DNA from 3 places in the Ensifer sp. 38_S197 genome. Region 1 is predicted to be linked to each of the others. Evidence: riboswitches for the same ligand, from Rfam matches in the RefSeq annotation. Region 1 holds a riboswitch; each other region holds the start of a gene.
What was found. Region 1 has a riboswitch for cobalamin ahead of AC1Z3V_RS30690 (CbtB domain-containing protein). Riboswitches for the same ligand answer to the same signal wherever they lie in the genome.
Positions count from the first base shown of each region.

Region 2: another riboswitch for cobalamin. It lies ahead of nrdH (glutaredoxin-like protein NrdH); the one in region 1 lies ahead of AC1Z3V_RS30690 (CbtB domain-containing protein).
Region 3: another riboswitch for cobalamin. It lies ahead of cobU (bifunctional adenosylcobinamide kinase/adenosylcobinamide-phosphate guanylyltransferase); the one in region 1 lies ahead of AC1Z3V_RS30690 (CbtB domain-containing protein).

Region 1 is NZ_JBXOVZ010000002.1:3,638,370-3,645,589, forward strand. It holds gene AC1Z3V_RS30660 (VOC family protein) at 1-182, opposite strand, end outside; gene AC1Z3V_RS30665 (TetR/AcrR family transcriptional regulator) at 294-899, opposite strand; gene AC1Z3V_RS30670 (crotonase/enoyl-CoA hydratase family protein) at 982-1,776, shown strand; gene AC1Z3V_RS30675 (anthrone oxygenase family protein) at 1,835-2,314, opposite strand; gene AC1Z3V_RS30680 (NAD(P)H-binding protein) at 2,311-3,141, opposite strand; gene AC1Z3V_RS30685 (TetR/AcrR family transcriptional regulator) at 3,240-3,932, shown strand; cobalamin riboswitch at 3,931-4,194, shown strand; gene AC1Z3V_RS30690 (CbtB domain-containing protein) at 4,237-4,413, shown strand; gene AC1Z3V_RS30695 (CbtA family protein) at 4,611-5,408, shown strand; gene AC1Z3V_RS30700 (ferric iron reductase) at 5,459-6,304, opposite strand; gene AC1Z3V_RS30705 (glucoamylase family protein) at 6,305-7,220, opposite strand, start outside.
Region 2 is NZ_JBXOVZ010000001.1:983,292-990,511, reverse strand. It holds gene AC1Z3V_RS04455 (multidrug effflux MFS transporter) at 1-151, shown strand, start outside; gene nrdF (class 1b ribonucleoside-diphosphate reductase subunit beta) at 240-1,214, opposite strand; gene nrdE (class 1b ribonucleoside-diphosphate reductase subunit alpha) at 1,285-3,438, opposite strand; gene nrdI (class Ib ribonucleoside-diphosphate reductase assembly flavoprotein NrdI) at 3,408-3,824, opposite strand; gene nrdH (glutaredoxin-like protein NrdH) at 3,837-4,058, opposite strand; cobalamin riboswitch at 4,350-4,574, opposite strand; gene AC1Z3V_RS04430 (hypothetical protein) at 4,853-5,164, opposite strand; gene AC1Z3V_RS04425 (LysR substrate-binding domain-containing protein) at 5,294-6,238, shown strand; gene AC1Z3V_RS04420 (aspartate/glutamate racemase family protein) at 6,196-6,933, opposite strand; gene AC1Z3V_RS04415 (ABC transporter permease) at 6,939-7,220, opposite strand, start outside.
Region 3 is NZ_JBXOVZ010000002.1:3,092,572-3,099,791, reverse strand. It holds gene AC1Z3V_RS28015 (oxidoreductase) at 1-333, opposite strand, end outside; gene AC1Z3V_RS28010 (helix-turn-helix transcriptional regulator) at 520-1,539, opposite strand; cobalamin riboswitch at 1,785-1,933, shown strand; gene cobU (bifunctional adenosylcobinamide kinase/adenosylcobinamide-phosphate guanylyltransferase) at 2,379-2,903, shown strand; gene cobW (cobalamin biosynthesis protein CobW) at 2,907-3,971, shown strand; partial or broken gene AC1Z3V_RS27995 (cobaltochelatase subunit CobN) at 4,074-4,747, shown strand; gene cobN (cobaltochelatase subunit CobN) at 4,832-7,220, shown strand, end outside.

The sequences.
Region 1 (7,220 bases):
GTATCGTTGCCGCCCTCACTGGCGATGCTTAGCTGCGGCATCGCGGCCTTGCCCTTGGCGGCGAAGGTCAGGATCCAGCCGTGATCCATCACCACGTCCAGTTCCAGCAGGTCGCCATAGAAGGCGCGCGCCGCCTGCGGGTCCGGGGCGTAGAGGTTCGAGACGATACGCTTGACGGTCATGGTTTTCCCTTTTTCGCGGCGTGCCCGCGCTCACAGGTTGTTCTGCCGTTGATGATGCAGCCTATACTGCCCGCCAATTGCGTCCGTTTGAAGCGGAAACCGCGTCTCGCCTTACAGCACCGACAACGCCTTTGGGTTGGCGCGAGCAAGCGCCGCTCGCACCAGTGAGGCCGCCGCCTTGCCGGCTGCCTCCATGTAGCCGGCGTCACGATGCAGCAGCACCACGGCAAAACTGCCGTCGAGAAGCAGCAGGATCTGTTTCGCCAGCAGGGCGGGTTCGGACGCCCCGGCATCGGCAAGGGTCTCGGCCATCCAGACCTCGAACTTCTTCTTGTGAGCGGCACCGATACGGATCGCCGGATGCCCCGGCATGTTGGCAAGTTCGGCGGAGGTACGCAGGAAGCCGCAGCCTTTCCACTTCGGATGGCGCGCCGCCCGCGCGAGGTTGACGAAGATCGCGTCAACCTTCGCCGCCAGTTCGCCTTCGGCCTCGGCGAACCACTTCTGGAAGAGTTTCAGATTGGGCTGGTCTCGGCCTTCGAGATAGGCCGCGATCAGATCGTCCTTGCTGTCGAAGTGGTAGTAGAGCGTGCGCTTCGTTACCCCCGCCTCTTCGGCCACCGCGTCGACGCTGACGGCACGGATGCCCTCGGCATAAAAGAGCCTTGCCGCAGCGGCGACGATCACATCCCGGGTCGATTTCTCTGCTTTCGCCATCACGATGTATACCGACTAGTGAATATACATGACATCTTCCCTCACCTAGCCTCCCCGCGTCAACCACTGCCGGAGAACAACCATGTCCAATACCGTGCTGATGCAGATTTCCGAGGGGATCGCTCACCTGACCCTCAACCGCCCGGAGAAACTCAACGCGCTGAATTACGAGCTGATCGACCACCTCATGGTCCTTCTCGACATGATCGAGGTGAACGACAATGTCGGCGCCGTGATCATCACCGGCGCCGGCGACCGCGCCTTTTCCGCTGGCGGCGATATCCATGAATTTTCCGAAAGCGTGGCCAAGGGCGTGAACCCCGCCGTGCGCGATTTCGTCCGCCGCGGCCAACGGCTGACGGCCCGGCTCGAAGCCTTTCCAAAGCCGGTCATCGCCGCCGTCAACGGCATCGCCTATGGCGGCGGCTGCGAGATCACCGAGGCCGTGCATCTGGCCATCGCCAGCGACAGGGCGCGCTTCGCCAAGCCCGAGATCAAGCTCGGCATGCCGCCGACCTTCGGCGGCACCCAGCGCCTGCCGCGCCTTGCCGGCCGCAAGCGCGCGCTCGAACTCCTGTTGACAGGAGAGGACTTCTCGCCCGAGCACGCACTGGAGATGGGGCTCATCAACCGGGTTGTCGCCCATGAGGCGCTGATCCCTGCGGCCCGTGACCTGGCCAGGCGCATCATGGGCTATTCGCCACTTGCCGTTCGCTCGATCATCACCGCCGTCACCCGCGGCCTCAACATGTCGATAGCGGAGGGGCTGCTGGTCGAGAGCGAACAATTCGCCCAGATGGTGCCGACCGACGATCTCTCGGACGCGCTTGCCGCCTGGAAGGGACGGCGCGTCCACGAGGACGGCCCGACACGCTGAGCGTCTCGTCAGCACGGCAAACGGCGGCACGGCGCGAAGGCCTTGCCGCCGCTATTCGTCAGGCGCGGGCGAAGCCGAGGATGAAGAGCGCCAGCGAGCCGATCGAGGCGACGGTACGCACATGGTTCCAGCAGACCCAATCGGTAAGATAGCGCTGCTGCCAGAGATCGGCCGCCGCCTGGCCGGGTGCCGCAGCGGCGAGCGCATCGTTCATCGGCACGTTGAAGATGATCGTTACCAGGAGCACGCCGACGACATAGGCGATGCCACCGGCCGCGAGCAGCCACCTGCCTTCACCGCCCGAGAGGAAGGCCATGACCACCAGCGCCAGGCCGATCAGCGCCGTGCCCATGAAGGCGCTGAGGAAGATCGGGTTCTGGATGACGACATTGATCGCGTTCATCGCGGCGATCCCCTGCTCCGGCGGCAGCCGCGACAGGGCCTGCATGATGCAGACCGAGAAGATGAAGAACAGGCCGGCCATCAGGCCGGAACCGATGGCGGCGACGAAGGCCAAAGCGGGAATCAGCGGGATCATGCGGCGATACTCCAGACACCGGTTGCTGCGGTTTCCCGGGCATAGACGGCGAAGTCGCGCGGCCGGCGCAGAAGCACGCGCTCGATATCGGACGTCAGGCTGGAATTGCGCCCGTCGAGCACGGACGAGAAGAGATAGCGGATGAGTTCGACATAGTCATCCGGCAGCCCCTCGGCTCGCATCTGCGCCACGAAATCCGCAAGCGGCACGGACCGGTAGCCGATGGGCCGCCCCGATGCCGCGGCGATCTCCGCGACGGCCTCGGCGAAGGTCAGCAGCCGCGGCCCTGTCAGTTCGTAGATCTTGCCGACATGCGCGTCGTCGAGGAGCGCAAGCACGGCGACATCGGCGATGTCATCGGCGCTGACAAACGGTTCGGTGACCGCGTCCGGCGGCAGGTAGATCATGCCGCCGCGAACCGCATCCATCAGGAAGGCTTCGCTGAAATTCTCGAAGAACCAGCTCCCCCGAATGATCGTCCAGTCGGCGCCCGATGCCTGCAATTCGCGTTCGGTCGCCTGCGCCGCGTCCTCGCCGCGCCCCGAAAGCAGCACGAGGCGCTTGATACCGGAACGGACCGCAAGCGCGGAAAAGCGGCGGATCGCCTCGACCGCGCCGGGCACGGCGAGATCCGGCTGATAGCTGACATAGATGCGCTCGACATTCTCGAGCACCGGCGCCCAGGTCGTCTCGTCGTTCCAGTCGAAGGGCGGCTTGGCCGAGCGCGCGCCGATGCGCACCGTGACACCCTTGGCGCGCAGCCGCTCCGCAACGCGGCGCCCCGTCTTGCCCGTACCACCCAGCACCAGTGTAACCTTGCCAGACATGATCTTTCCTCCTGGTTTTAAATATGAGTAATCCTCACATTTGCAAATGTGATAAATCCTCGTATTTTGGGAGTCAAGACAAAATGTGAGGATTACTCATGATTGAGCCGACAGGCACCCTGCCGATTGCAGGCGACGACGACACTGCGCTGCGCCGCACGCCCAGCCAGAAGCGCAGCCGGGAGCGCGTCGAGCACATCCTCACCTGCGCCTCCGTGCTCATCGCCGAGAAGGGCAGCGATGCCATGCGCATGAGCGAAGTGGCGGAAAAGGCAGGAATTTCGATCGGATCGCTGTATCAGTATTTCCCGGACAAGGCGGCGATCGTGCGCACGCTCGCCGAGCGCTACAACGCCTATTCCCGCGAGTGCATCGAGGGCGAATTCGCCAAGGTGACGTCGATGGCAGAACTGCGCGACGCCTTCGGCGCGCTCTTCGATACCTATTACGACATGTTCCTCGCCGAACCGGTGATGCGCGACATCTGGTCGGCGATGCAGGCCGACAAGACGCTGAGACAGATCGAACTGGAAGAAAGCCGCATGACCGGCCGTCTGCTCGCCGATGTCCTCGCCCGGCTCCAGCCGCAACGCCCACGCGCTGCGATCGACGAGGCCGCGTTCCTGATCATGTATCTCGGCGAATGCACGATGCGGCTCGCAATCTCGGTCGACCGCGCCGAGGGCAACCGCATCGTCGAGGCCTACAAGCAGATGATCCTTCGCGATTTTGTCGCTGATGAAGCGGCCGGCGGCGCAGGCTCAATTGACAACGCCATGACACGCTCATAATCATCAGGGATCGATTGGTTCCCGAGACGCGAACGTGTGTCGGGAGTAAACGGGAACGTGACGGATGGACCCAAGCTGGGCATTCAAATCACGGCCGACCCCGCGACTGTAGAGCGACGTCGATCTTGCCGTTCCGGAGCGATCCGGGAGAAGCCACTGGAAGAGACCCCGAGAGGGTGGTCGGACTGGGAAGGCGAGGCAGATCCCGGGCATTCCGCCCAGCGCCGTGAGCCAGGAAACCTGCCACTCGATACGGGCATAGGGCCCACACCGGGAATTTCCCGATGCCATCACGGAGGTTGTCATGGCTACGTCTACTATTTCGAGCACCCCGCTCTCCCTCAGCGATCGTCTGACCGCTGGCGTCATCGCGCTTCTCATCGGCGCATTCCTCGTCTTCGGCGCCGGCCTTGCCAATTCGGCCGTGCTGCACGACACCGCGCACGACACCCGCCATTCCTACGGCTTCCCCTGCCACTAAACGATGTCTCGGAACGTAGCTCACGTTCCGCATCCACGTGTCTGCGGACCTGAACGCATCCGGCCTGTGCCGGATGTCGGTGTTTGTGCATGCCGGTTCGTCCGGCACACCAGGTTCATCCGCACGGCAGAAAGAACGAAAAGGCTTGCAAACCACGCCAGAGTGCGTGGCTTTTGTCGTTATCGAGGGAATTCGACATGATTGTCAGAACGCTTCTGGCCGCGATCGTGGCTGGACTGATTGCCGGCGTCTTCATGACCGGCGCCCAGGAACTCCGGGTTACGCCGCTGATCCTGCATGCGGAACAATTCGAAGGCGAGGCTCCGGCGACCACCGAGCAGCCCGCCGGCCAGCCGGGGGCGGCGCAGCCGGCCGCAGAAGGGCACGATCAGCATTCGTCGCTGAAGGCGGTCTCGCCGCTCGGCGCAGTGCTCGATGCGCTGTCGCCGATCACGCCGGCCTATGCCCATGAGGGCGAACACGAGGAAGGCGGCATCATGTTCGGCCTCAGCCGCTTCTCGGGCACGCTGATGGCGAACCTCGTCACCGGCTCCGGCTTCGGCCTGCTGCTGGCCGGCGTCAGCCTGGTGATCGGCTATCCGATCACGCTGAGGAACGGTGCGCTCTGGGGCGCCTGCGGCTGGCTCGCGGTGCACATGTTGCCGGCGATCGGCCTGCCGCCGGAATTGCCGGGCTTCCCGGCCGCCGAGCTCGGCGATCGCCAGACGTGGTGGCTGGCAACCGTCGCCCTCTCAGCCATCGGCCTCTATCTCGTCGTCCTGCGCGAGGAGATCGTCGCAAAGGTCGTCGGCCTCGCGCTGATCGCCGCGCCGCATGTCTACGGCGCACCGCAACCGCTCGATATTTCCAGCAACGTCCCGGCCGTGCTCGGCGCCGAATTTGCCGTCGCCGCCCTCGCCACCACGCTTGCCTTCTGGATCGTGCTCGGCGTCGTTTCCGGCTTCATCAACGAGCGTTTCGCCAGGGCGAACTGATCCGGCCGATCCCATGCTCCATGGGAACCTGAACAAGCAGGCGGCGGGGTTCAGCCCCCGCCGTTTTGCATGAGATGGGCTGCCAGCCTTTCGCGACGATCGTCCGGCTCGAGCAGCACGCAGGTGTCGCAGAAGCTGCCACCTTCCGCTCGGAAATAGAGGCAGCAACCGCAGCGTATCCTGTACTGGCGCGACAGCCGCTCGCTGCTTGCCGGATCGATTGCCGAGATCTCCTCGTAGCAGAGTTCTTCCGAGAACAGCCGCGACCCGGGCCTTTTGACGATGGCCAGCGCCTCGGCCATGCAGCGCGCCTCGTCGCCGATCGCGCGCCCGATCTCCAGAAAGGCACCGGCAAGCGAATCTGCCGCCAGCCGCCACTGCGCTCCGGAGGAAAGCCCCGTCCGCCGTTTCAAGACTGCGACGACCGGCGCCAGATGGGCGGTGAAGCCGCGCTCGAAAGTGCTGCCGCCTTCGCTCGCCTGCGGCACCGCGGTCAGCCGACCAAGATGGAAATGATAGCGCTTGCCGGCAATCTCCCGCCCCTCGTGCAGCCGAGCCCAGTCCTCGAAGCGAATGCCGGCGATTTCTGCGTGAAGCCCCGCCCCGAGATAGAATGCGCCGAGAACCACACTCAGTTGCCGACTATAAAAGGCGATCAGATGCGCCGCGCGGATCCGGTCCGTCATGCCGATGGCGAAAACGTCCTGATAGGCAAGGCTCTGCTCCACCCCTGCCCCGCCCATGGCCCAGAAGGCGCCCGGCGTGCCGAAGGCGCTTTCGCCCACTTCGAGCGAAACCCCGGCGTCAGGAAACTGCGTGCGCAACCGCTCGACCGCCGCCAGCAGCTGCGGCGGATATTTCCCTGCAGTTTCTGCTGTCTGCCGGCGCTCGCCCATTCATGCCGTCTCCGTCGCCAGCCAACCGCCCTCAAATCCCGCGCGTTCGAGACCGCGCCGGATCGCCGGCAGGCTGCGTGTCAGCTTCCAGACAAAGCCGCTCCGCCAATTCTCGATCATCATCACGACGAGCCCCTGGTCAAGGCCGACGACGCGCTCGTCGATCCAGCCTTCCGGTCCATCGCCGGGAAGGCTCGGATTGAAGCCGCCCGGCAGGCGCCCCTCTTTCAGAAGTCCGGGATAGCTGGCTGCGATATGGCTGAGTGCCGCGCGTGACGCGTCCGGATCGAACGGCAGGCAGGCGGGCGCTGCCCAGGGCACGAGCGTGCCGTCATCCAGTCCGAACGGCGCGCCCCGGTTGGCGTAGCCGAAAAGCCGCTGCCAGCGTCCGTCCGCAAGGCGCAGCCGGCCGCGCGGCGCGTGACAGGCACTGAGCCCCCAGAGCTGTTCGCCATAGCCGGCGAAGCGGCCCGAATTCCGGCGCGCATGGTCGCGCTGCAACGCAATGGCGCGCCGGGCGTTCGCGAAATAGTCCGTCCTCCTCTCCCGCATCGGCCGATCGCCGACTGCGCGAAGATCGAGCCAGGCCTGCGGGAACAGGTGGATGAACAGTGGCGCCGCATGAAGATGCGGCTCCCCATCAACCGGGATCCAGTCATAGCCCTCGGTGAAGGCGTCGTAGTGCTCGGGTCCGATGGCATGATCCGTCGCCCCAAGCGCCAACACATAGAGGAGCAGCGCTTCGCTATACCCCCGCCAGCGATGTTTCAGGAACCGGCCGGGCGGGCGCCAGCCCATCGTCAGCGTGTCACTCCGGTTCAGCGCCCAGTGCCAGTCGACGCGCGCATAGAGCCTTTCGGCAAGCCTGCGGATCTCGCCTTCAACCGCGTCCTCGCCGGAGAAATAGGCGCAAGCC
Region 2 (7,220 bases), on a different contig from region 1:
CGTCACCGCCGCCCTAGCGATGGTCATTGCCAGCCTCTTCTTCGATGGAACTGCGCTGCCGATGGCCGGCGCCATCGCCGCCTGCGCGCTCGCCGCCTTCCTGCTGACGCAGGCAACGATCGGCCGCAGCCGCGTGGTTGCGGCGGAATAACCGCACTTCGTTGATATGCAGAGCCACCCGAAGACAGCATGTCCTCGGGTGGCTCTTCGTGTGTCAGCCGGTGTCCCTGGACGCGCGCTCAGAAATCCCAGTCCTCGTCTTCGGTCGCCACCGCCTTGCCGATGACATAGGAGGAGCCGGAGCCTGAGAAGAAGTCGTGGTTCTCGTCGGCATTCGGCGACAGCGCCGAGAGAATGGCGGGGTTCACCTTGCAGGCCTCGGCCGGGAACAATGCCTCGTAGCCGAGGTTCATCAGCGCCTTGTTGGCGTTGTAGTGCAGGAACTTCTTCACATCCTCGGTAAGGCCGACGCCGTCATAAAGCGCCTCGGTGTACTTCGCCTCGTTGTCGTAGAGTTCAAGAAGCAGGCCGAAGGCGAAGTCCTTGATCTCCTGCCGGCGTTCGTCGCTCAGCCGCTCCAGGCCGCGCTGGAACTTGTAGCCGATGTAATAGCCGTGCACGGCTTCGTCGCGGATGATCAGCCGGATCATGTCGGCGGTATTGGTAAGCTTGGCCCGGCTCGACCAGTACATCGGCAGATAGAAGCCGGAATAGAACAGGAAGCTTTCGAGGAAGACGCTCGCGGCCTTCTTTTTCAGTGGATCGCCCGAGGCGTACTCTGCCATGATCAGCGCCGACTTCCTCTGCAAAAACTCGTTCTCCTCCGACCAGCGATAGGCATCGTCGACATCGGGGGTAAGGCAGAGCGTGGAAAAGATCGAGGAGTAGGAGCGGGCGTGCACCGCCTCCATGAAGGAGATGTTGGAAAGCACTGCTTCTTCGTGCGGGGTGACGGCATCCTCCATCAACCGGACTGCGCCAATGCCGTTCTGGATCGTATCGAGCAGCGTGAGGCCGGTGAAGACGCGGATGGTGAGTTTCTGCTCCTCCGGCTTCAGCGTCGCCCAGGAGAGGATGTCATTGGAGAGTGGCACCTTCTCCGGCAGCCAGAAATTGCCGGTGAGTCGGGTCCAGACTTCCAGGTCCTTGTCGTCCTCGATGCGGTTCCAGTTGATCGCGCGGATGCGGCTTGCGGGTTTGGTGTGCATGTTCATGTCGTTGTCCTCTGGAGTGTGTTGTTGCCCCTCATCCGCGCGGTAAAGGGCACTTTTCCGGAAATGCGGTCTACAGCGTGCAGGAGACGCAGCCCTGGACCTGTGTGCCTTCGAGCGCCATCTGCCGAAGGCGGACGTAGTAGATGGTCTTGATGCCCTTCTTCCAGGCGTGGATCTGGGCGCGGTTGATGTCGCGCGTCGTTGCTGTGTCACGGAAGAAGAGGGTCAGCGACAGGCCCTGGTCGACGTGCTGGGTCGCCGCTGCATAGGTTTCAATGATCTTCTCGGGCCCGATCTCGTAGGCGTCCTGGTAGTATTCCAGGTTGTCGTTGGTCATGAAGGCAGCCGGATAATAGACGCGGCCGATCTTGCCTTCCTTGCGGATCTCGATCTTCGAGACGATCGGGTGGATCGAGGAGGTCGAATGGTTGATGTAGGAGATCGAGCCGGTTGGCGGCACGGCCTGAAGGTTCTGGTTGTAGAGACCGCTCTCCATCACCGCCCGTTTCAGCTCGAACCAATCTTCCTGCGTCGGGATGGGGATGCCGGCTCTCTCGAAGAGGCCTTTCACCTTTTCTGTCGCCGGCAGCCATTCAGCCTCGGTGTATTTGTCGAAATATTCGCCTGACGCATATTTCGAGTTCTCGAACCCTTTGAAGCTCTGGCCTTTCTCGACCGCCAACCGGTTCGAGGCTTTGACGGCGTGATAGGTCACCGTGTAGAAATAGATATTGGTGAAATCGATGCCTTCCTCGGAGCCGTAGAAGATGTGCTCACGGGCGAGATAGCCGTGCAGGTTCATCTGGCCGAGGCCGATCGCGTGGCTGTCGTCGTTGCCCTTCTCAATCGAGGGCACCGAGGAGATGTGGCTCATTTCGGAGACGGCGGTCAAGGCGCGGATCGAGGTTTCGATCGTGTGGCCGAAGTTTGGTGAGTCCATCGCCGCGGCAATGTTCAGTGAGCCGAGGTTGCAGGAAATGTCCTTGCCCATGCGGGCGTAGGAGAGGTCCTCGTTGAATTCGCTGGCCTCGCTCACCTGCAGGATTTCCGAGCAGAGATTACTCATGGTGATGCGGCCGGCGATCGGGTTTGCCCGGTTCACCGTGTCCTCGAACATGATGTAGGGATAACCACTTTCGAACTGGATCTCGGCGATGACCTGGAAGAACTCGCGCGCCTTGACCTTCTTCTTGCGGATGCGCGCATCCTCGACCATCTCGCGATACTTCTCCGTTACCGAAATCTCGGTCAGCGGCATGCCGTAGACGCGCTCAACATCATAGGGCGAGAACAGATACATGTCCTCGTTGTTGCGGGCGAGCTCAAAGGTGATGTCCGGGATCACGACGCCGAGGGACAGCGTCTTGATGCGGATCTTCTCGTCGGCATTCTCGCGTTTGGTATCGAGGAAACGCATGATGTCGGGGTGGTGGGCATGCAGATAGACGGCGCCTGCGCCTTGGCGGGCGCCAAGCTGGTTGGCGTAGGAGAAGGAGTCTTCGAGCAGCTTCATGATCGGGATGATGCCGGACGACTGGTTCTCGATCTGCTTGATCGGTGCGCCCATCTCTCTGATATTGGTGAGCGACAGCGCCACGCCGCCGCCGCGCTTGGAAAGCTGCAGCGCCGAATTGATCGCGCGCCCGATACTCTCCATGTTGTCCTCGATCCGCAGCAGGAAGCAGGAGACGAGCTCGCCGCGGCTCTTCTTGCCGGCATTGAGGAAAGTCGGTGTCGCTGGCTGGAAACGGCCGGAAATGATCTCGTCGACGAGATCGCGGGCAAGCTGCTCGTTGCCGCGCGCCAGCGTCATCGCCACCATGCAGACGCGATCCTCGTAGCGCTCCAGGTAGCGCTTTCCGTCGAAAGTTTTCAGCGTATAGGAGGTGTAATATTTGAACGCGCCGAGGAAGGTCGGAAAACGGAACTTCTTGGCATAGGCGTGGTCATAGAGGTCGCGCACGAAGTTGAAGGAGTACTGGTCCAGCACCTCCTGTTCGTAATAGCCCTCGGTCACCAGATAATCGAGCTTTTCCCTAAGGTTATGGAAGAAGACCGTGTTCTGGTTGACGTGCTGGAGGAAGTACTGTTTCGCCGCCAGCCGGTCCTTGTCGAGCTGGATCCGGCCCTCTTCGTCATAGAGGTTGAGCATCGCGTTCAGTGCGTGATAGTCCAGCGCCGCTTCCGTCGCCTTCAGGGGGTGTTCGCGTGTTGTGACGTCCAAAATCGTTCCATCCCGTTTTTGACATTAGCGACGTCTTCGTCCGTTCCGATTAGCTCGAAACGATAAAGATAAGGCACGCAGCACTTGGCCGAGATGACGTCGCCGGCGACCCCGTAGGTCGCGCCGAAATTGCTGTTGCCCGCGGCAATTACGCCGCGGATGTGAGAGCGGTTGCCCGCGTCGTTCAAGAAGCGGATTACCTGTTTCGGCACGGCACCCCGGCCGTCGTCGCCGCAATAGGTGGGCACGACCAGCACATAGGGTTCGGTGACGGTAAGCGTATCCTTACCTTCCGCGAGTGGTATGCGCTTCGCGCGAAGGCCGAGTTTTTCGACGAAGCGATGGGTGTTTTCCGAGCGGCTGGAAAAATAGACGATAAGCCCCACCGCCTGTCTCCTCTAAGAAAGCGTGCTGATCTTGTCGGGGCGGAAACCCGCCCAGTGTTCGGGGCCGGCGACGACGACGGGGAGCTGCATGTAGCCGAGGCCCTTGACCGTCTCGAGTGCGTCCTGGTCGACGGAGATATCAATGACCTCGTAGCTGACGCCCTGGCGATCGAGGGCCCGATAGGTCGCGGTGCATTGGACACAGGCGGGCTTGCTGTAGACGGTGATGTTCATTTCTTCCTCGTTTGGTCGGCTGGATAGGGGCAAGAGAAGGCACGTGGACACGCGACCGCGATCCGGCGAAATGCGGGGGCTGTCATGGCTGTGGCTTGCTCGGATATGGAGCCCGGGCACGCCTCTTCTTCAGCTGCGCGGGAAACCGCGCCTCTTGATTGGCGAGTGATAGGATTTCGATGACGCAGACATGACTTCACCCCGAAGCTTTCGACAGGCTGCCGGGGAGACGTCGAGACGATCAGGCAGGCTCATCCTGCCGTACTCAACCCCTCCGGACACCCCGCCCGTGGACGTTTGTTGCTCGAGGCAGGTCTCCTGGCTCACGGGTCGACGCTTCCATCCCGACCTTCCCGAGGCCTCATGCCTCAGTGGTCCAATTCCGGACAGTTGCTCGCCGTCTACAGTTGCGGGGGCAGCTACGGGATAGCCGGGCGGAAAGCCGCCGGCGCACCGTATTCCCGTCTTAGCTCCCAATCCTTGCGAATCGGAAGAACCTCGAACACTAGATATAGTATCTGATCGCAAATTTGCGTCAATAGGTGCGCGATGTCAAAGACCCGGTGCGGAGGGTCGTTTCTTTCTCGGTATGGATAACGGGAAGTAAACGGCAGACTGCAGCGGAACCTACTGGGGGAGGCTTGTTGGCTTCAATCTGGCGCGCTCCGCCAATGTGCGTCGTGGCGCCGCCGCGGCGATTGCGAGGATTCTGGCCGAAGGTCTCTGCGGTGTGGTCCGCTCGATCGCGGGATGCTGCACCAGAAGATCCGGACAGGTTCTGTCTCGGCAATCCATCAGTCGCAAAGCGAGATGCTGACGTCCCTGTTTTCGCCGGGCTGCGCGCGCGGCGAGATCGTCACGGCTGGCAGCGTGTTGGTGCGGTCCCTCTTTGGTGAGGGTTTCGGCCCGGATGACGTGTCTTCCTTCGACCAGTGCCATGGATCGGCAACGTCGCCGACGCGCGCGCGGATGGTCTCGTGATCCCGCGTCAGGCCGATATCCCGGAGCTGGAATTCGCTGAACGTATCGATGGCGATGGTCGAGTTGAGGGCGCTCCCGGCCTGCTTCAGGACATGAAGGATCGTTGATCGCACTGCGTTAAGCATTGCTATCCTCTTTGTTTTCGCTGTTGTGTTCGCCAAAAAAGTGAGGAATTTTGCTGCTTCGCGCAAAGCGATTTCTCGCATGCTGGCATAAAGAATGCTTATCTCAGCGCCATGAGCAAGATACCTCCCATGAGTGCGGTGCGCGCCTTCGAAGCCGCCGCCAGGCACCTGAGTTTCACCCGCGCGGCCAAGGAACTCGGGATGACTCAGGCTGCCGTCAGCTACCAGATCCGGCTGCTGGAGGAGCGCATCGGCACGCCGCTCTTCGTGCGGCTTGCGCGCGAGGTGCGGTTGACGGCCGCCGGGCGGCAGTTGGCGCCGAAGGTGACGGAGGCGATCGATCTGCTGGGCGCGGCCTTCTCCGAGATTGCCGACAAGACCGAACATCACCTGCACATTTCCGTGCTTCCGACCGTCGTTTCGAGCTGGCTCGGCCCCAGGCTCGCCTCGTTCCAGACCGCCCAGCCGAACATCAGCATAAGGGTGCACATGTCGACCGATCTGGTCGACTTCAAGCGCGACGCCATCGATCTTTCAGTGCGCAGTGGCAGCGGCGACTGGCCGGGCAACGACGTGTTCCCGCTGTTCCCGATCGATTACATGCCGGTCTGCACCCCGTCATTCCTGGAAAAGCACCAGCTGAAGCATCCGTCGGATGTTCTGCGGGTGCGCCGATTCGGCAACGCCAGCTGGTGGCGGCGGTGGATGATCGAGACCGGCGTAGAGCCGCCGGAAAGCAACGGCACGGAGCTGATCTTCGACGTCCAGGCGATGGATGTCGCGACCACCCTGGCGGAACATGGCATCGCCATTGCCGTATCAACCTTCCTGATGGAGGAACTGAAGAGCGGCAGGCTCATTCGGCCGTTCGAACATGTGGTCAGGGACGGTCGCGCCTATTGGCTGGTCTATCCGCAAAGCAGCCGGCGGCAGAAGAAGATCCAGGCCTTTCGCGACTGGATCATTGCCGAGGCGGACGCGTCGAACGCGCTGCTCGCGATCGCGATGGATGATGCGAGGTCGGTATCCCCTCAGGCCGTGGTCGGCGCAAGTGCGCTCATGAAGCCTGAATAGGTCTTGCTGAGCGGTGATGCATACGAACCGCGCTTGCTGGTCATAAGTCCTTGCGACACCAACGCCTCCGCCTGCTTGACGGCGGCGGAGACGCCATCGATTACCGGAACGCCGTAATCGGCTTGCAGGTCCCGGGCAAGGTCTGCCATGCCGGCGCAGCCGAGCACGATCGCCTCGGCGCCGTCCTGAGTAAGTGCCAGTTCGATCTCGCGTCGCAGTTTGGCAAGGGCGTTCGAGGCCTTGTCTTCCAGTTCGAGCACCGGAATATCGGCGGCGCGCACCTTGGCCCTGCTGTCCATGCCGTAGTGCCGGACGAGATTCTCGATCAGGACGCGGGAACGTTCGAGCGTCGTGACCACAGTGAAGCGTTGCGCCAACATGGCAGCGGTCGCGACGGCGGACTCGCAGAGCCCGACCACTGGAATGCGGGCAAGCGCGCGGGCGGCTTCAAGGCCCGTGTCGTCGAAGCAGGCAATGACCGCAGCATCGGCGCCGGCCCTTTCCCCGTCGCGAATTTCTGTAAGCAGGCCCGGAAGTGCGACCGCGCCGTCATAATGCCCCTCGATCGAGGCCGGTCCGGACTTCGATGTGCGGGCGAGAATTTCCGTGGTGGGGCCGGCGACGGCCCGCGCCGCCGCGGCGGCCTTGGCCGTCATCGACGAGGTGGTATTGGGATTGACGATCAGGATGCGCATCTGGCCTAGCTCAGCTCTGCCTGGCGGCGCCGCAAGACCACAATGACCGCAAGCGCAACGAGGATGACGGTGAAGGAGAAAAGCGTGGTGACCGTGCCGAGTGCATAGAGCACCGGCGTCGTCACATTTGTGGTCATGCCATAGATCTCGAGCGGCAGGGTGTTGTAGCTGCCGGAGGTCATCAGCGTGCGAGCGAACTCGTCATAGGAAAGTGTAAAGCCGAAGAGACCGACACCGATGAGGCTCGGGGCGATCATCGGCAGGAGCACGTGGCGAAAGGTCTGCCA
Region 3 (7,220 bases), 550 kb from region 1:
GGCCCCAAACAGGTTTACGTCGAACTGATAGCGGGCCTCGTCGAGAGGCACGTCTTCGACCGACCCATAAAGCCCGAATCCTGCATTGTTGACCAGCACGTCGACGCCGCCGAACGTCTCAGTGATCTCGGTCACCGCGGATTTCCGGCTGGCCTCGTCAGCGACATCCAGCGCGACGGGATATGCACCGAGCGCCTTCAGATCGTCCATCTGCTCCACCCGGCGGGCGGCGACGACGACGGTCAGACCATCCTTGATCAGCTGCTTTGCGATGACCTTGCCCATGCCCGAGGATGCGCCGGTGACGAGAGCGGTTTTCTGTACGTTTGCCATGATCTTCTCCAACCTTGCGGGCGTCGTGCCCGTTGTTCGTTGGAGATCAATCTGGCCTGCCGCACGAATTTCTTCAAAATCGCTTTGTGCCAATCAACTATCGGAACGCGCCAAATCCCTATCTCCTGGCGCATATGCAAAACGGAAGCCGGATCGCACCCGTTTCCCTGATCCTGATCGGACTTCTCAGTGCGCCACCATTCCCCGCGCTTCGGCCGGCGTCATGCCGGTCCAGCCCTGGAAGGCGCGATAGAAAGAGTTCGGCTCGCGGTAGGCCAGGAGATAGGAGATTTCCTCGACGTTCAGCCCGTCTTCGCCGAGATAGTGCATCGCCAGTTCCGCGCGGGTCGATGCCAGCACCGTCTGGAAGGTTTCACCTTCCTCCTTCAATTGCCGTTGCAGGGTGCGTTTCGACATGGCCAGCCGCCTGCACATCGCCTCGATATTGGCCTCGCCCGACGGCAGCATGTCATGCAGAACCCGCTTTGCGCGCAGCACGATGGGAGTGTCGGTTTCATGTGCCTCCATCTCGCGGCGCAACTTTTTCTCGAACTCGGGCCAGGATTCCTCGTTTTCGGTGATCAGCGGCAGATCGGCATCTTCCTTGCGCAAGGAGAGGCGCGCTCCGCCGCCAAGGTCCGGTTCACAGCCCAGGAATTCCAACACGTCCTCGCCCAGATTGGTCAACTCGGGCAGTTGGACGTGCGATGGCTGGATAAATTCCGCGGTGTAACAGCGGGCGGATTCCAGGAGGTAGAGGGCCTCGAACCAGACCAGTTGCGGCGGGGCCGGAACAGCCGGGTCCACCGAACCGATCTCGATATGCAGGCCGCTGTCATCCTCGGAGACCTCCAGCTTCATCGGCCCCATCAGCGGTTTGAACACCGACAGGCGCTGGAACCCGATGCGCACGTCCGGCGAACACGAGAAAGAGAACATTGCCGGTGTGAACGGTGCGTGGGCAAAGAGCTTGCTCAGATAGAGCGGCAGATCGGGCCGGTCAGCCTCGGCTTCGATGGCGCGCCACAGGGCGAACACCTGGGCGGGCGTCAGGCCCTTGCCCTCGTTGCGAAGAATATCACGCGGCAGCCCGGCCCGGCGCAACGCCTGTTCGGCGGAGATTTTCAGCAGCTTGGCCACCTGGGTGATGGATCTGGCCACGGGATAAAGGCGGTTTGACATGGTCGCCTGCAATTTTGAGTTCATTATTCCCCTCTTTTCTGCACATGGGAATACGGACGCGCCAGAGCTTGATGGCATATTGGCACATTCTGATAGTGCTTTGGCGCAAGATGAGAGCGAAAAGACGTACCGGGTGAAAGCTCAGGCGGATGCGCTATCCTTTAGGGCGTACTCCGGCCCGCCCATTCCGTGCCGACAAATCGTCGCGCGGCGCAACGAGGCCGGGGAGGTGTCGCAAGCGTCGATTGACTTTGCCCCGGCCGCTTCCTAATCATCAGGTGTTGGATGGTTCCCCCTCGTCGTGGCGATGCGGGGGAATAATTGGGAATGTGACGGATGGACCCAAATCGGGCATCCTTATCGCAGCCGACCCCGCGACTGTAGAACGGTCAGGGTTCGCCATCGGGCTCGGAGCTTAGGCTTGCCGTGCGATTGCATGGGGCAATCGCGGCAATTCGGAAACGAGCCGGAAAAGCCACTGGCGTGGCATCGTGATCAGCCGGGTTGGACGCCTCTTCTTCTACGAATCGTCCGCCTTTCACGAGACCGCCCACAGCGCCCTCGCGTCGGAGACGACGTGCAAAGGTTCGCTGTGGCACCGGAAAGCGCCGGGAAGGTGAGGCGGGCCGCTCGGGTCCTGACATCGGAACCTCGCCCTTACGGGCGAGGCGATGCGGGAAGCCGTGACGCCGTGAGCCAGGAGACCTGCCATCCGGCATGGGCATTCCGCCCGAGGAGACCCGCGGTCTCCAACGCCATCACGGAGGTTGTTTTGGCTCACAGATATTTTCCCGACCGCGCCGCCGGCGCGCCGAACGATTGTTGCCAGCTGCCGCTGACCGCGGCGTGTTGAGGCGGCGGCGATGAGCATCTCCAGCGCCGGACCCGTTCTGGTCCTCGGTGGCGCCCGTTCCGGAAAATCCAGCTTTTCCGAGAAGCTCGTCGAAGCGTCCGGGCTCACAAAACATTATGTCGCGACCGGCCGCGCCTGGGACGACGAAATGCGCGAGCGGATCGACCACCACAAGGCCCGCCGCGGCGATGGCTGGACGACGCATGAGGAGCCGCTCGACCTCGTCGGCATCCTCAACCGCATCGATGATCGCAATCATGTCGTGCTGATCGATTGCCTGACGCTCTGGGTCACCAACCTCATGCTCGAAGAGCGCGACATGGCAGCGGAGTTCGCCGCCCTTGCCGCCTACCTGCCAGAGGCGCAAGCGCGTCTCGTCTTCGTTTCCAACGAGGTCGGCCTCGGCATCGTGCCCGAGAACCGCATGGCCCGCGATTTTCGCGACCATGCCGGCCGTCTTCACCAGATCGTTGCGGAGAAATCCGCTGAAGTTTACTTTGTCGCGGCCGGTTTGCCGCTGAAAATGAAGGGTTGATAAATGACCACTGCGAAGGCCAGCCACGGCAAGATCCCGGCGACCGTCATCACCGGCTTCCTCGGCGCCGGCAAGACGACGATGATCCGCAACCTATTGCAGAACGCCGATGGCAAGCGCATCGCGCTGATCATCAACGAGTTCGGCGATCTCGGCGTCGACGGCGACGTCTTGAAGGGCTGCGGTGCGGAGGCCTGCACCGAGGACGATATCATCGAGCTTACCAATGGCTGCATCTGCTGCACCGTCGCCGACGATTTCATTCCGACCATGACCAAGCTGCTCGAGCGCGAGAGGCGCCCGGACCATATCATCATCGAAACCTCGGGTCTCGCCTTGCCGCAGCCGCTGGTCGCCGCCTTCAACTGGCCGGATATCCGCAGCGAAGTGACCGTCGATGGCGTCGTCACGGTGGTCGATAGCGCCGCCGTTGCCGCCGGCCGCTTTGCCGACGATCACGACAAGGTGGATGCGCTGCGCGTCGAGGACGACAATCTCGATCACGAAAGCCCGATCGAGGAGCTCTTCGAGGACCAGTTGACCGCCGCCGACCTCATCGTCCTCAACAAGACCGACCTGATCGACGCCTCCGGCATCAGGTCGGTGCGCGAGGAAGTGGCCTCCCGCATCAGCCGCAAGCCGACGATGATTGAGGCGAAGAACGGCGAAGTCGCCGCCGCCATCCTGCTCGGCCTCGGTGTCGGCACGGAAGGCGAGATCGCCAACCGCAAGTCGCACCACGAAATGGAGCACGAGGCGGGCGAGGAGCACGACCATGACGAGTTCGACAGCTTCGTCGTCGAGCTTGGTTCGGTCGCTGATCCGGCTGCCTTCATCGACCGCCTGAAAGGCGTGATCGCCGAACACGACGTTCTGCGCCTCAAGGGCTTTGCCGACGTGCCCGGCAAGCCGATGCGCCTGCTGATCCAGGCGGTCGGCGCACGCATCGATCAGTATTACGACCGCGTCTGGGCGGCCGGCGAAAAGCGCGGCACGCGCCTCGTCGTCATCGGCCTGCACGACATGGATGAAGCGGCGGTGCGCGCTGCGATCACCGGGCTCGTCTAGATCATTCCTTGAGTGAAATGATCTAACGTATTGAAATGATGCAATTCCGGACGGAAGTCGCTTTCGGCGTTTCGTTCGGGATTGCCCGAACGGACAAAACGAATGCATCTGCTTCTCGCCCAGAAAGGAACGATCGCCGACGGCAACGAGGCTATCGACCTAGGGCAAACGCCGGCCGACATCCTGTTTTTCTCGGCCGCCGACACCGAGCTTTCCTCGATCGCTGCCGCCCACGGCCGCCGCGACGGCGGTCTCAGCCTGCGCATCGCCAGCCTCATGAGCCTGATGCACCCGATGTCGGTCGACACCTATGTCGAGCGCACGGCGCGTCACGCGAAGCTTATCGTCGTTAGGCCGCTCGGTGGTGCCAGTTACTTCCGCTATCTGCTGGAAGCCTTGTATGCGGCCGCCGTCACCCACCGCTTCCAGATCGCGGTGCTGCCCGGCGACGACAAGCCGGATCCGGGGCTTGAGCCGTTCTCGACGGTTGCAGCGGACGATCGCCAGCGACTCTGGGCCTATTTCACCGAGGGCGGCGCCGACAATGCCGGCCTGTTCCTCGATTATGCCGAGGCGCTGGTGACAGGTGCGGAGAAGCCGCAGCCGGCGAAGCCCTTGCTCAAGGCCGGCATCTGGTGGCCGGGCAGGGGCGTGATCGGGGTTTCGGAGTGGTTGCGGGTAGTTGGTGGGGATGCGGACGCTCGTTCCGCTGCGGGCGGAGAGCGTGAGGCGCGTTCCGGGCAAGCCGATCTGCCCATTCGCAGCAAGTCGAGCGACGTAACTGCCGCGTTTGCATCTACAGTCAATCTGAATTCTGGATCGAGCGCTCGCCCCAAGCCAATCTCCCCCCCGTGGGGGAGATGCCCGGCAGGGCGGAGGAGGGTAACGCCTCCACAAACGCGACGGTCGCCATCTGCTTTTACCGCGCCCTTGTCCAGAGCGGCGAGACGCGGCCGGTGGAGGCACTGATCGATGCGTTGGCGCAGGAAGGTGTCCGCGCACTGCCGATCTTCGTGTCGAGCCTCAAGGATGCCGTCTCTGTCGGCACGCTGCAGGCGATCTTTGCCGAGGCGGCGCCCGACGTGGTGATGAACGCCACCGGTTTCGCCGTTTCCTCGCCGGGTGCCGACCGGCAGCCGACCGTGCTGGAATCGACCGGCGCGCCGGTGCTGCAGGTGATCTTCTCCGGCTCGTCGCGGGCGCAATGGGAGACGTCGCCGCAGGGGCTGATGGCGCGCGATCTCGCGATGAACGTGGCGCTGCCGGAGGTCGACGGCCGCATTCTTGCGCGGGCCGTCTCCTTCAAGGCGGCGTCGATCTATGACGCCAAGGTCGAGGCCAATATCGTCGGTCATGAGCCACTTGAAGATCGTGTGCGCTTTGCCGCAAGCCTCGCCGTCAACTGGGCGAAACTTCGCCGCGCCAGGCCTGCCGAGCGCCGCATCGCCATCGTCATGGCCAACTATCCGAACCGTGACGGCCGCCTCGGCAATGGCGTCGGGCTCGACACCCCAGCCGGTACCGTCGAGGTGCTTCGCGCCATGGGGCGGGACGGTTATGCCGTGGGCGAGGTGCCTGATGATGGCGACGCGCTGATGCGTTACCTGATGGCCGGCCCGACCAATGCGGCGAGCCGTGACCGTGAGATCCGCGAACGTATTTCGTCAAGCGATTACAAGGCCTTCTTCGATTCGCTTCCGAAACGGATTCAGGATGAAGTCAGTGGCCGCTGGGGCGCGCCCGAGGCCGATCCCTTCTTCCTCGACGGCGGCTTCGCCCTGCCGCTCGCCCGCTTCGGCGAGGTTGTCGTCGGCATCCAGCCGGCGCGCGGCTACAACATCGATCCGAAGGAAAGCTACCACTCGCCGGACCTCGTGCCGCCGCACGGCTATCTCGCTTTCTATGCCTTCCTGCGCCAGCAATTCGGTGCGCAGGCGATCGTGCACATGGGCAAGCACGGCAATCTCGAATGGCTGCCGGGCAAGGCGCTGGCGCTGTCGGCGACCTGTTATCCCGAGGCGATCTTCGGGCCGCTGCCGCATATCTATCCCTTCATCGTCAACGATCCCGGCGAAGGAACGCAGGCGAAACGCCGCACCAGCGCCGTCATCATCGACCACCTGACGCCGCCGCTGACGCGGGCCGAATCCTACGGGCCGCTCAAGGACCTGGAAGCGCTCGTCGACGAGTATTACGACGCTGCCGGCGGTGACCCGCGGCGGCTCCGGCTCTTGAGCCGCCAGATCCTCGACCTCGTACGCGACATCGGCCTCGACAGCGACGCCGGCATCGACAAGGGCGACAGCGACGACAAGGCGCTGGAAAAGCTCGACGCCTATCTCTGCGACCTCAAGGAAATGCAGATCCGCGACGGCCTGCACGTCTTCGGCGTGGCGCCGGAGGGCCGGCTGCTGACGGATTTGACCGTGGCGCTGGCGCGCGTTCCGCGCGGCCTCGGCGAGGGCGGCGACCAGAGCCTGCAGCGGGCGATCGCCGCGGATGCGGGGCTCGCCTTCGACCCGCTCGACTGCGTCATGTCGGACCCATGGACCGGCCCGAAGCCATCGATCCTCGCCGATCTGTCCGACGCCCCCTGGCGCACCGCCGGCGATACGGTCGAGCGGATCGAGTTGCTGGCCGCAGATCTCGTTGCGGGCGAACAGACCTGCCCGGAAAGCTGGGCCAGCACCCGCGCCGTGCTCGATGAAATCGACACCCGCCTCAAGCCCTCGATCTCCGGCTCCGGCTCCGCCGAAATGGTGGGCTTCCTCACCGGCCTCGATGGCCGCTTCGTCGCGCCCGGTCCCTCCGGCGCGCCGACCCGCGGCCGCCCGGACGTGCTGCCGACGGGGCGCAATTTCTACTCCGTCGACAGCCGCGCCGTGCCGACGCCGGCGGCCTATGAGCTCGGCAAGAAATCGGCCGAGCTCCTGATCCGCCGCTATCTGCAGGATCATGGCGAATGGCCGTCCTCCTTTGGTCTCACCGCCTGGGGCACAGCGAACATGCGCACCGGCGGCGACGATATCGCCCAGGCGCTCGCGCTGATCGGCGCCAAGCCCACCTGGGACATGGTCTCGCGCCGGGTGATGGGCTACGAGATCGTGCCGCTCGCCGTGCTCGGGCGGCCGCGCGTCGACGTGACGCTGCGCATTTCCGGTTTCTTCCGCGATGCCTTCCCCGACCAGATCGCGCTCTTCGACAAGGCGATCCGCGCCGTCGGCGCGCTGGAAGAGGATGATGCCGACA